DNA from 2 places in the Streptomyces sp. NPDC058257 genome. Region 2 is predicted to be linked to the other one. Evidence: predicted binding sites of a transcription regulator. Region 2 holds the regulator's gene; the other holds the start of a gene.

Region 1 (6,315 bases), on a different contig from region 2:
ATCAGCTCGGTGACCCGGCCGCCCTGACCCGCGGTCCCGGCGAGCGGGCGGTCGTACATCGCCTTCACGAAGTGCACGTCGGGCTCGGTCAGGAGCGGGCCCACGATCCCGGTGACGAAGTCCGCCGAGAACTCCTTCAGGTCCGCGTCGACGAACGCGACGATGTCACCGCCGGTCACCAGGAGCGAGCGCCACAGGACCTCGCCCTTGCCGGGTACGGCCGGGATGCGCGGCAGGATCTCGTCCCGGTGCACGACCCGCGCGCCCGCGTCGCGCGCGACCTCGGCCGTGCGGTCCCGCGAGCCGGAATCGATCACCACGAGCTCGTCGACGAGGGCGGCCTTCTCGATCAGCTCGCGGCGGATCACGGCGACGATCTCGCCGACCGTCTCCTCCTCGTCGAGCGCGGGCAGGACGACGCTCACCGAGGCTCCCGACGCTCGTTTGGCGGCGACGAGCGCGCTGAGCGGACGGTCGGCAACAGCCCAGGAACGCCTGGTCAGCCAGCGCTCGGCCTCTTCCAGCACGGGTGGTTCCTCCTGTGTGTGGCCTACATGTGATCCATCTCGCGGTTCGGACGACTATCTCAAGGGTCCAGGCCGTCGGTTACAGTCTTGAACAACGCGGATGACCATCGCATGTCGGGGGTCGACGCGTAACAAACGCCCCGGGCCCCTGAAGCCCGGCGCCATACCGCTCATCCAGAGGGGCAGAGGGATACGGCCCGTTGAAGCCCCGGCAACCATCCCGCCGACCGCGCATGCGAGGTCTCGGCGGGGAAGGTGCCAATTCCGTCTCGCGGTGAGATTCGCCGCGGGGAAGATGAGGAGAAAGGGCCTCGCCTCCATGGCTGCGCAGACTGTCGCAACGAACGACACCACCACCCCCTCCACCACGGCTTCCCGTAGTGGGTCCGTGGATCTCGGCCCCGCGTCCGGCCTCTCGTGCCGCGAGTGCGGCGAGCTCTACGCCCTCGGCCCGATCTTCGCCTGCCAGGCCTGTTTCGGCCCGCTCGAAGTCGCGTACGACCTGCCGACCGGTGACCCCGAGGCGCTGAGGAAGCAGATCGAGTCCGGCCCCGCCAACATCTGGCGCTACGCCCCGCTGCTGCCCGTCCCCGCGGACGTCGCCGAGAAGCCGAACATCAACCCCGGCTGGACCCAGCTCGTCAAGGCCGACAACCTCGCCCGTGAGCTCGGCGTCGAGCAGGGCAAGCTCTTCGTCAAGGACGACTCCGGGAACCCGACGCACTCCTTCAAGGACCGCGTCGTCGCGCAGGCCATCGAGGCGGCGCGCGCCTTCGGATTCACCACCCTCTCCTGCTCCTCCACCGGCAACCTCGCCGGTGCCGTGGGTGCCGCCGCGGCCCGCGCCGGCTTCCGCTCGTGCGTGTTCATCCCGCACGACCTGGAGCAGGGCAAGGTCGTCATGGCCGCGGTCTACGGCGGCGAGCTCGTCGGCATCGAGGGCAACTACGACGACGTGAACCGCTTCTGCTCCGAGCTCATCGGCGACCCGCTGGGCGAGGGCTGGGGCTTCGTCAACGTGAACCTGCGGCCGTACTACGGAGAGGGCTCCAAGACCCTCGCGTACGAGATCTGTGAGCAGCTCGGCTGGCAGCTGCCCGACCAGCTGGTCATCCCGATCGCGTCGGGCTCGCAGCTCACGAAGATCGACAAGGGCCTCAAGGAGCTCATCAAGCTGGGCCTCGTCGAGGACAAGCCCTACAAGATCTTCGGTGCGCAGGCCGAGGGCTGCTCGCCGGTGTCGACCGCCTTCAAGGCCGGGCACGACGTCGTACGCCCCCAGAAGCCGGACACCATCGCCAAGTCCCTCGCCATCGGCAACCCCGCCGACGGGCCGTACGTCCTGGACATCGCACGTCGCACGGGCGGCGCGGTGGAGGACGTGAACGACGAGCAGGTCGTGGACGCGATCAAGCTTCTCGCCCGCACGGAGGGGATCTTCGCGGAGACCGCGGGCGGGGTGACGGTGGGCGTCGCCAAGAAGCTGATCGAGGCGGGCCTCATCGACCCCACCCTGACCACGGTGGTCCTGAACACGGGTGACGGACTCAAGACCCTGGACGCTGTTGCCGAGACCTCTCAGGCGACGGCGACGATCAAGCCCAGCCTCGACGCGTTCCGCGCCGCGGGGCTCGCCGGTTAGTCGCCGTGGGGCCCGGCCGCCGTCGTCGGACGGCGGTCGTGGTCCGTCCTCGCGCAGTTCCCCGCGCCCTTTACGGGGCGCTTCCTCCCCCGTATATCAAGAGGTGAATCCCATGAGCGTCAACGTTCGCATTCCCACCATTCTCCGCACCTACACCGGCGGCAAGTCCGAGGTCGCCGCCGAGGGCGCCAACCTCTCCGAGGTCATCGCCGATCTTGAGGCCAAGCACGCCGGTATCGCGGCCCGTGTCCTCGACGACCAGGGCAAGCTGCGGCGCTTCGTGAACGTGTACGTGAACGACGACGACGTCCGTTTCGAGCAGGGCCTTGAGACCGCGACGCCGGACGGCGCCGGCGTCTCGATCATTCCCGCCGTCGCGGGCGGTTGCTGAATCCGTCTGAAAGTACGCAGCGTCACTCCCATTGCCCCCTCCGCGAGAGAAGCGGAGGGGGCAATTCCATGTGGTTGAGCGCGGTACAGTTGGGAAGCAAGCTTCGCTGTTTGTGCCTAGCGCATATATGAAGTCGGCCCGGGGCCGACAAGAAGTAGCCAAAGCGTCTTGCCTATTTGAGCCTCTCGCGGCATTTGTCTGGCCCGACTTGCCCTGAACTCCGGCAAATTCTCCGCATATTACCGATCGCGCATGCCCAGAATTCTCGTCCGATTGACCTGTTGCAGAGGGCAGTTGGGCAGATACATTCAGCGGCGGTCGACGCGTTCCGGCGCACGCCTCCACAACCCATTGGGGGGGTGAGGTCTGACCCGGGCCCGCGAAGTGCGGGTCCGTGCAAGGGCCAGTAATAGGGGAGTTAGGCATGGCTCAGGGCACCGTCAAGTGGTTCAACGCGGAGAAGGGGTACGGCTTCATCGCGGTCGACGGTGGTGCGGATGTTTTCGTCCACTACAGCGCGATTCAGATGGACGGTTACCGCACCCTTGAAGAAGGTCAGCGAGTGGAGTTCGAGATCTCGCAGGGCCAGAAGGGTCCACAGGCGGACATGGTCAAGCTCGCCGTCTGATCTCGGCGCGATCGGCCAGCGACTTAGCGAGTGACGAGGGGCCCGTATCCCGACAGGGGTACGGGCCCCTCGTGCGTACGCCCCCCGATGTGCGCCCCCTCGTGTGTCTGGGATCCGTGAGAGACGCTTGCACTCGTAGGGGTCGAGTGCTAATCATTGGCGTTAGCACTCTCCGAGTGAGAGTGACAGAACTTGGATCGGGTCGGTGAGGCCCGCAGGCCGGGTGGGGCAAGGAACCACAAGGCTTGCAGGCCGTCCGTCGCGGGCACCGATGCGATCCGGAGCATGCCACCCCTGTCCGGGAGGACCACTTCACATGGCCAAGATCATCGCGTTCGACGAGGAGGCACGGCGCGGCCTCGAGCGCGGCATGAACCAGCTCGCCGACGCCGTCAAGGTGACCCTGGGCCCCAAGGGTCGCAACGTCGTCCTCGAGAAGAAGTGGGGTGCCCCCACGATCACCAACGATGGTGTTTCCATCGCCAAGGAGATCGAGCTCGAGGACCCGTACGAGAAGATCGGCGCCGAGCTGGTCAAGGAGGTCGCGAAGAAGACGGACGACGTCGCCGGTGACGGCACGACGACCGCGACCGTCCTGGCGCAGGCGCTGGTCCGCGAGGGCCTGCGCAACGTAGCCGCCGGTGCCAACCCGATGGCCCTCAAGCGTGGCATCGAGAAGGCCGTCGAGGCCGTCTCGGGCGCCCTTCTTGAGCAGGCCGTGGACGTGGAGACCAAGGAGCAGATCGCTTCGACCGCCTCCATCTCCGCCGCCGACACCCAGATCGGCGAGCTCATCGCCGAGGCGATGGACAAGGTCGGCAAGGAAGGCGTCATCACCGTCGAGGAGTCGCAGACCTTCGGGCTTGAGCTTGAGCTCACCGAGGGCATGCGCTTCGACAAGGGCTACATCTCGGCGTACTTCGCCACCGACATGGAGCGTATGGAGGCGTCGCTCGACGACCCGTACATCCTGATCGTCAACTCGAAGATCTCGAACGTGAAGGACCTCCTTCCGCTCCTCGAGAAGGTCATGCAGTCCGGCAAGCCGCTGCTGATCATCGCCGAGGACGTCGAGGGCGAGGCCCTGTCGACCCTGGTCGTCAACAAGATCCGTGGCACCTTCAAGTCCGTCGCCGTCAAGGCCCCGGGCTTCGGTGACCGCCGCAAGGCCATGCTCGGCGACATCGCCATCCTCACCGGTGGCACCGTCATCTCCGAGGAGGTCGGCCTCAAGCTGGAGAACGCCGGTCTCGACCTGCTCGGCCGTGCCCGCAAGGTCGTCATCACCAAGGACGAGACCACGATCGTCGACGGCTCCGGTGAGAGCGACCAGGTCCAGGGTCGCGTCAACCAGATCCGCGCCGAGATCGAGAACTCGGACAGCGACTACGACCGCGAGAAGCTGCAGGAGCGCCTGGCGAAGCTCGCCGGCGGTGTTGCGGTCATCAAGGCCGGTGCCGCGACCGAGGTGGAGCTCAAGGAGCGCAAGCACCGCATCGAGGACGCCGTTCGCAACGCGAAGGCCGCCGTCGAAGAGGGCATCGTCGCCGGTGGTGGCGTGGCCCTCATCCAGGCCGCCGCTGTCTTCGAGAAGCTTGAGCTCGAAGGCGACGAGGCCACCGGTGCCGCCGCTGTGAAGCTGGCCCTTGAGGCCCCGCTGAAGCAGATCGCGGTCAACGCCGGCCTTGAGGGTGGTGTCGTCGTCGAGAAGGTGCGCAACCTGACCGTCGGCCACGGCCTGAACGCCGCGACCGGTGAGTACGTCGACATGATCGCCGAGGGCATCCTCGACCCGGCGAAGGTCACGCGCTCTGCCCTGCAGAACGCCGCGTCGATCGCCGCGCTGTTCCTCACCACCGAGGCCGTCATCGCCGACAAGCCGGAGAAGGCGGGCGCTGCCCCGGCCGGCGGCGGCATGCCGGGCGGTGACATGGACTTCTGAGCCTCTTCGGCTCGGTAGGCCAGTCTTCACGTACCGAGGGCGGTATCCCTTCTCAGGAAGGGGTACCGCCCTCGGGCGTTGCCAGGGCGTAGGCGATGCCGTCGTCGATGTCGGACTCAAGTCCCTTGCGGCCCGGCCGCCGCTCACCGCCTGCCCCCAGGAGGGGATCAGTCCGGCAGCCGGTCCATGATCCAGGTGCAGAGCTCCTCGGTGACCAGGGTGTGGCCCTCGTTCTGGCCGGCGCAGAGGTACTCGTCGAGTTCGCTCTCCTCGGCCTTCTCCGTGAAGGGCTCGTACAGCTTGTCCTGGCTGTCGATGTCGCGCAGGGCGACCGCGCTGACGGAGGGCACGAAGCAGTGCTCGCGGATCTCGGCCTCGGAGCCAAGGCCGATGATGGCGGGGATCTTGTTCAGCTCGTCGGCGAGGATGCCGAAGCCCTCCAGGGTGCCGCCGGGCGCGCCATCGACCTCGGGCAGATCAGATGTGCGGATCTGCGGCTTGCGCAGGGTCACCACCCGCAGCTGCGCGACGAGCTTCTCCTGGCCCGCGGGCTGCGTGTAGAGGTGGGTTCCGGTGATGGCCAGGCCCCGGCCGTGGAACGCCCGCTCGCCGGGGCCGATGCCGTTGGCAAGTCCGGTGCGCACGCCGTTGGCGACGCCGATCTTCTTCGGGCGGCGCGGCCAGCCGCCGACCCGCTCCAGCTCGGCGAGGAACTCGACGCGCTCCTTGTCGATCTCGGGGGTGTCGTCCCACTCGGAGATGTGCTGCCACAGGAGCTGGCGCGCGGCCGGGCTGTTGATCTGGTTCGAGAAGGCCGCGTTGAGCCGCCGGATGTAGTGCGCGAACGACTGAAGCGCGATGGGGATCCAGGCGCCGCGGTGCGGGCTGTCGAAGGAGAAGTACAGCGCGGTCTGGTGGTCGACCTTCTCGTGTTCCATCTTGGCGAGCGCGTACCGCGTGATGAGACCGCCCATGCTGAAGCCGCCGACGGTCAGCGGGTGGTCGCCCGTGCGCCGCGCGATCGCCTCCTGGATCGCCGATTTGGCGGCCTTGGCGTTGTCCAGGATGGACGCGCTGCGCTCGTCGAAGCCGAGCAGGATGACGTCGTAGCCGCGATTGCGCAGCTCGCTGATGAACGGGTACGGCCCCCGCTCGATGATCTCCCAGGAGAAGTCCAGCTCGCTG
Region 2 (6,315 bases):
GACTTCGCCGCGATCACCCTTGGGCAGCGCCTGTACGACGGTGATCCGGGGCTCCTGGGGCGCCTCCTCCTGTACGGGGTCCATCCGCAGGATCAGCCGGTCCTTGCCCTCGGTGTCGACGACCACGCAGTCGGCCCAGCGCCCCGCCCCGTCGGTCAGGACGACGTCCTCACCGGCGTGCAGCCGCTTCACCGACACGGCATGACGCCCTTCGGGGCCATCGAGTACGTAGCGGCCGTCGCCGCCCGCGGCAGTGTTCTCGAAGGTCTCGAAGGTCTCGAAGGTCTCGACGACGAAGACGGGCGCGGTCACGCCTGGCCCCCGGGCTCGGTTCCCTGCTGCCCTCCGGACGCCAACGCGGCCTTCGCCTCGTCCAGTTCGGCCGCGAGGACCTCCACGAGCTGCCCGGCCTCGACCTCCCGCGCCATGCGGTGTCCCTGTCCGGCCCACAGCGCCATGCCCTGCGCGTCACCGGCCTTGGCAGCGGCCTTGCGCAGGCCGCTGGTGAGGTGGTGGATCTGAGGGTAGGCGGCGGGGGCGTACCGACCGTGCTCGCGCATGAAGCGGTTGACCAGGCCTCGCGCGGGGCGGCCGGAGAAGGCGCGGGTCAGTTCGGTCCGGGTGAACAGCGGGTTGGTCATGGCCTGCTTGTGCAGGACGTTCGCGCCCGACTCGGGGCAGACCAGGAAGGCCGTGCCGAGCTGCGCCGCGTCGGCGCCCGCCGCGAGCACCGCGGCGATCTGCGAGCCTCGCATCAGGCCACCGGCCGCGACGATCGGGATCTGCACGGTGTCGCGCACCTGCGCGATGAGCGAGAGGAGGCCGAGCCCGGCGCCGTCCGTCTCGGGGTTGTCGCGGTGCGTGCCCTGGTGGCCGCCCGCCTCGATGCCCTGCACGCACACGGCGTCGGCGCCGGACCACTGGGCGGTCTGTGCCTCTTCGGGCGTGGTGACGGTGGCGACGGTGATCGTGCCGACCCGCGCGAAGGAGTCGAAGACGTCGCGGGTGGGGCACCCGAAGGTGAACGACACCAGCGGCACCGGGTCCTCGATGAGGATCGCGAGCTTGGCGTCGTAGCCGTCGTCACGGCCGCTGTCCGGATCGCCGAGCTGCGTCTCGTACCAGGTGGCCTCACCGGCGAGCTGGTTGCGGTAGACGTCGACGGCGGCGGCATCGGCGTACTCGGGCTGCGGCATGAAGAGATTCACGCCGAAGGGCCTGCTCGTGAGCCCGCGCAACTGTTTGATCTCCTGGTACATCCCGTCGGCGGTTTTGTACCCGGCGGCGAGATAACCGAGCCCCCCGGCCTCGGAAACGGCCGCGGCGAGCTGGGGGCACGAGGCGCCGCCCGCCATAGGGGCCTGCACGATCGGAAGGCGGCAGAGATCGGTCAGTGCGGAGGACATGAACGCATCGTGCCATGCCCCGGGCAACCGTCCGAATCGCGCCCCGTAAGGGGCGCGGGGAACTGCGCGAGCAACCCGATGCGGCCCGCAGAGGCAGACAACAAAGTGCCCCCGGCACGGGGTAATCCGTTACCGGGGGCACAAAGAGACACCGCTCAAGGCGCTACCGCCCGTTGAACGCGTCCTTCAAGCGTGAGAACAACCCCTGCTGCCCCGGCTGAAACTGCCCGGTGGGCCGCTCCTCGCCCCGCAGCACGGCAAGCTCCCGAAGGACCCGCTCCTGCTCCGCGTCCAGCTTGCTCGGCGTGAGGACCTCGACATGCACGATGAGGTCACCTCGCCCGCCGCCCCGCAGGTGCGTGATGCCCCTGCCGTGCAGCGGCACCGACTGGCCCGACTGCGTGCCCGGCCGGATGTCGACCTCTTCCATGCCGTCCAGCGTCTCCAGGGGCACCTTGGTGCCCAGAGCCGCGGCCGTCATCGGAATGGTGACCGTGCAGTGCAGGTCGTCCCCGCGCCGCTGGAACACGGCGTGCGGCAGCTCGTGGATCTCCACGTACAGGTCACCGGCGGGGCCGCCGCCGGGGCCGACCTCGCCCTCACCCGCGAGCTGGATCCGCGTGCCGTTGTCGACACCGGCGGGGATCTTCACGGTGAGCGTCCGCCGCGACCGGATGCGGCCGTCGCCGGCGCACTCGGGGCACGGGGTGGGCACGACCGTGCCGAAGCCCTGACACTGCGGGCACGGCCGCGACGTCATGACCTGACCGAGGAAGGACCGCGTGACCTGCGACACCTCACCGCGACCGCGGCACATGTCACACGTCTGAGCGGACGTTCCCGGCGCGGCGCCCTCACCGCTGCAGGTCGTACAGACGACAGCCGTGTCGACCTGTATGTCCTTGGTGGTCCCGAAGGCCGCCTCGTCCAGGTCGATCTCGAGCCGGATCATGGCGTCCTGGCCACGGCGCGTGCGCGACCGGGGGCCACGCTGCGACGCCGTCCCGAAGAACGCGTCCATGATGTCCGAGAAGTTGCCGAAGCCACCGGCTCCGAAACCGCCCGCACCGCCGCCGCCCGCTTGGGACAGCGGGTCGCCGCCGAGGTCGTAGACCTGCTTCTTCTGCGGGTCCGACAACACCTCGTACGCGGCGTTGATCTCCTTGAAGCGCTCCTGAGTCTTCGGATCCGGATTCACATCCGGGTGAAGCTCACGCGCCAGCCTCCGGAAGGCCTTCTTGATCTCGTCCTGGGAAGCGTCGCGGCGCACGCCTAGTACGGCGTAGTAGTCCGTGGCCACTTACGACTCCGCCAGGATCTGTCCGACGTAACGTGCCACTGCGCGTACTGCTCCCATCGTTCCCGGATAGTCCATGCGGGTCGGGCCGACCACGCCGAGTTTGGCTACTGCCTCGCTGCCCGAACCGTAGCCGACGGAGACCACGGACGTGGAGCTGAGTCCCTCATGGGCGTTCTCGTGACCGATCCGTACGGTCATGCCCGAATCTGTGGCCTCGCCAAGCAACTTGAGCAGAACGACCTGCTCCTCAAGGGCCTCGAGGACCGGCCTGATGGTGAGGGGAAAGTCATGTCCGAAGCGGGTGAGATTGGCCGTTCCGCCGATCATCAGCCGTTCCTCGGTCTCCTCGACGAGGGTTTCGAGGAGCGTGGAGAGCACCGTCGCCACCGTGCCCCTGTCCTCCGCGTCGAAGGACTCCGTCATGTCCTGCACCAGCTGCGGCACGTCCGCGAAGCGACGGCCCGCGACCCTGCTGTTGAGCCGCGCCCGCAGATCCGCGAGCGAGGTCTCACCGAACGGGGCGGGACAGTCGATCATGCGCTGCTCGACCCGGCCCGTGTCCGTGATCAGGACGAGCATCAGGCGGGCGGGAGCCAGCGAGAGCAGCTCCACGTGCCGCACCGTCGACCGCGTGAGCGACGGATACTGCACGACCGCGACCTGCCGGGTCAGCTGCGCGAGCAGCCGCACCGTGCGCGCCACGACGTCGTCGAGGTCGACGGCGCCGTCGAGGAAGTTCTGGATGGCCCTGCGCTCCGGCGCCGCCATCGGCTTGACGCCCGCGAGCCGGTCGACGAAGAGGCGGTACCCCTTGTCGGTCGGGATGCGCCCCGCACTCGTATGAGGCTGGGCGATGAACCCTTCCTCCTCCAGTGCCGCCATGTCGTTGCGGACGGTGGCCGGGGAGACCCCGAGGCTGTGCCGCTCGGTGAGCGCCTTGGAGCCGACGGGCTCCTCGGTACCGACATAGTCGTGGACGATGGCGCGCAGCACTTCGAGCCTGCGTTCATTGAGCATCCGCGCACACCTCCACCTTTTCGCCCTGAAACCTCTACTGCCCTGTGACCCGCCTGGCACTCCCCTCGGGCGAGTGCCAGCCATTGCCGCGCCCAGTGTACGGCCGCGAGGTACGACCCCGGCAAGGGCCGGAGCCCCGATGTCGGTTCAACCGGCAAGGCGGCGGCTGCCAAGGCGCCCGTACGGGGCTAGCGTCGGCTTATGAATGTGGCACTGGCATGGGACGAGGCGGGCTGGGAGCGGCTCGCGCCGCACGTGGGGCGGCGGCGCCTGCCGATCTGGGACTGCACGGCCGGCCTTGTCGTCGGCGGTGAATCGGCGCTGATGATCGAGGCGGGGGCGACCCTGCGCGAGGGGGCGGAGCTGCGCACACAGGCGCGCCGCATTCTCGGCGGGGGGCGGCGGGTCACCCATCTCGCCCTGACGCACCCGCACTTCGACCACGTCCTGGGCGCGGCGGCGTTCGCGGGCGTGGAGGTGTACGGCGCGGTCGGCATCGACACGGTCCTCGCGAGCGGCCGCGACGAGCTGCGTGCGTCGGCCGTCCGGCACGGGGTCCCCCCGGACGCCGCCGCGGAGGCCGCCGACCTGCTCGTCCGGCCGCACCACTCGGTGTGCGGGGAGTGGACCCTCGACCTGGGCGGCGGGGTGCGGGTCCTGCTCGCGAACGTCGGTCCGGGGCACACGGGGCACGACCTGGCGGTCCTCGTCACCGGCCCGGACGGCTCCGAGGAGGTCGTCTTCTGCGGCGACCTGGTCGAGGAGTCGGGCGAACCGCAGGCGGGCGACGACGCGGTGCCGCAGCGGTGGCCCGCGGCGCTCGACCGGCTGCTCGACCTGGGCGGCGATGACGCGCTGTACGTGCCGGGGCACGGTGCGGTGGTCGACGGGGCTTTTGTCCGCGCGCAACGCGCCACACTGGCGGCCCGCTTCGGCGTGTCGTAGCCAGCCCCACACCCTTTCTCTTATCGTCATGCGAATGCGCCAGTACTCCGCCGACCTCACACCGCCATGGAAGAAGCCGAAGCCCGTGCCGGAGGTCGCCGCGGAGGCGGACCTCGTGGTGGAGGAGCTGGGCACCGGCTTCTGCGGAGCGGTGATCCGCTGCGAGAAGACGGCGGAGGGTCCGACGGTGACCCTGGAGGACCGCTTCGGCAAGCAGCGGGTCTTCCCGATGACTCCCGGGGGCTTCGACCTGGAGGGCCGGACGGTCACGCTCGTCCGCCCGTCGGCGACCGCTCCTCCCGTACGTCCCACACGCACCGCATCCGGTTCGGTGGCGGTGCCGGGAGCGCGGGCCCGGGTCGCCCGGGCCGGCCGGATCTACGTAGAGGGGCGGCACGACGCGGAACTCGTCGAGCGGGTGTGGGGCGACGACCTGCGCATCGAGGGCGTGGTCGTCGAGTACCTGGAGGGCATCGACGACCTCCCCGCGATCGTCACGGAGTTCTCCCCCGGCCCCGACGCACGCCTCGGCGTCCTGGTGGACCACTTGGTACCCGGCTCCAAGGAGTCGAGGATCGCGGCGGAGGTGAGTTCTTCCTCGGCGCTGGTGGTGGGGCATCCCTATATCGACGTGTGGGAGGCGGTGAAGCCGTCGTCGGTGGGGATCGAGGCGTGGCCCCGGGTCCCGCGCGGCCAGGACTGGAAGACGGGCGTCTGCGAGGCGCTCGGGTGGCCGCTGAACACTGGGGCGGCGTGGCAGCGGATCCTGGGTTCGGTGCACAGTTACCGGGATCTGGAGCCGGCGCTGCTCGGCCGCGTGGAGGAACTGATCGACTTCGTCACGGGGACGGACACCTGACCGCCCCGTCACTCCGCGGCGGATCTTTTCCCGCCCCTCCGCCCGCCTGTCCGCCCGTCCGCCCGCCCGTCCGCCGAATTACCTCGCATCTCCTCCTGAGCGTTGGGCCGCGCGTTCGTTCTTTTCGGCCTGCCCGGCGTTTGAGGACCGGGGTCTGGGGCGGAGCCCCAGAGTCTCGGGAAGAGGCGGGACGGGGGAAAGGCCCCGCAGGGACGCCCTGACCTCAGTCCACCAGGTCCCGCACCACCGCGTCCGCCAGCAACCGCCCCCGCAGCGTAAGAACCGCCCGCCCCTGCCCGTAGGGCCCCGCCTCCAGCAGACCGTCGGCGAGCGCCCGCCCCGCGGCGGCGAGCCCCGCAGGGTGCAGCAAGGTCAACGGGCATCCTTCGAGCAGCCGCAGCTCAAGCAGGATCCGCTCCACCCGCCGGTCCTCCGCGGCGAGAATCTCCCGCCCGGCCCCCGGCGAGCGCCCAGCGGCGAGCGCCCCCGCATAAGCCCCGGGATGCTTCACGTTCCACCACCGCACACCCCCCACATGGCTGTGGGCCCCGGGCCCGGCCCCCCACCAGTCGGCGCCCCGCCAGTACAACTCGTTGTGCAGGCAGCGCCCGGCCTCGGAGGTGGCCCAGTTGGACACCTCGTACCAGGAGAATCCCGCGCCCGCGAGCACCTCGTCGGCGATCAGATACCGGTCCGCGTGGACGTCGTCGTCCGTCATCGGCACCTCCCCGCGCCGGATCCGCCGCGCCAGCTGCGTGCCCTCCTCGACGATCAGGGCGTAGGCGCTG

Evidence for each region. The regulator HrcA, encoded in region 2, represses chaperone genes, less so after heat shock. The targets are predictions, from matches to a motif close to TTNGCACTCNGNNNNNCNGAGTGCNAA.
Region 1: groL (chaperonin GroEL) is a predicted target of HrcA. The motif match lies at 3,351-3,377, and genes of this name have one in related genera.

Annotation. Positions count from the first base shown of each region.
Region 1 is NZ_JBHVXJ010000004.1:463,400-469,714, reverse strand. Features, by position in the region: gene ACFVXC_RS14560 (glucosyl-3-phosphoglycerate synthase) at 1-527, opposite strand, end outside; SAM riboswitch class I at 695-829, shown strand; gene thrC (threonine synthase) at 847-2,169, shown strand; gene ACFVXC_RS14550 (MoaD/ThiS family protein) at 2,282-2,560, shown strand; gene ACFVXC_RS14545 (cold-shock protein) at 2,985-3,188, shown strand; gene groL (chaperonin GroEL) at 3,505-5,130, shown strand; gene ACFVXC_RS14535 (esterase/lipase family protein) at 5,298-6,315, opposite strand, start outside.
Region 2 is NZ_JBHVXJ010000008.1:227,152-233,466, reverse strand. Features, by position in the region: gene ACFVXC_RS21205 (16S rRNA (uracil(1498)-N(3))-methyltransferase) at 1-312, opposite strand, end outside; gene ACFVXC_RS21200 (nitronate monooxygenase) at 309-1,406, opposite strand; gene dnaJ (molecular chaperone DnaJ) at 1,570-2,706, opposite strand; gene hrcA (heat-inducible transcriptional repressor HrcA) at 2,707-3,723, opposite strand; gene ACFVXC_RS21185 (MBL fold metallo-hydrolase) at 3,925-4,668, shown strand; gene ACFVXC_RS21180 (DUF3097 domain-containing protein) at 4,703-5,527, shown strand; gene hemW (radical SAM family heme chaperone HemW) at 5,751-6,315, opposite strand, start outside.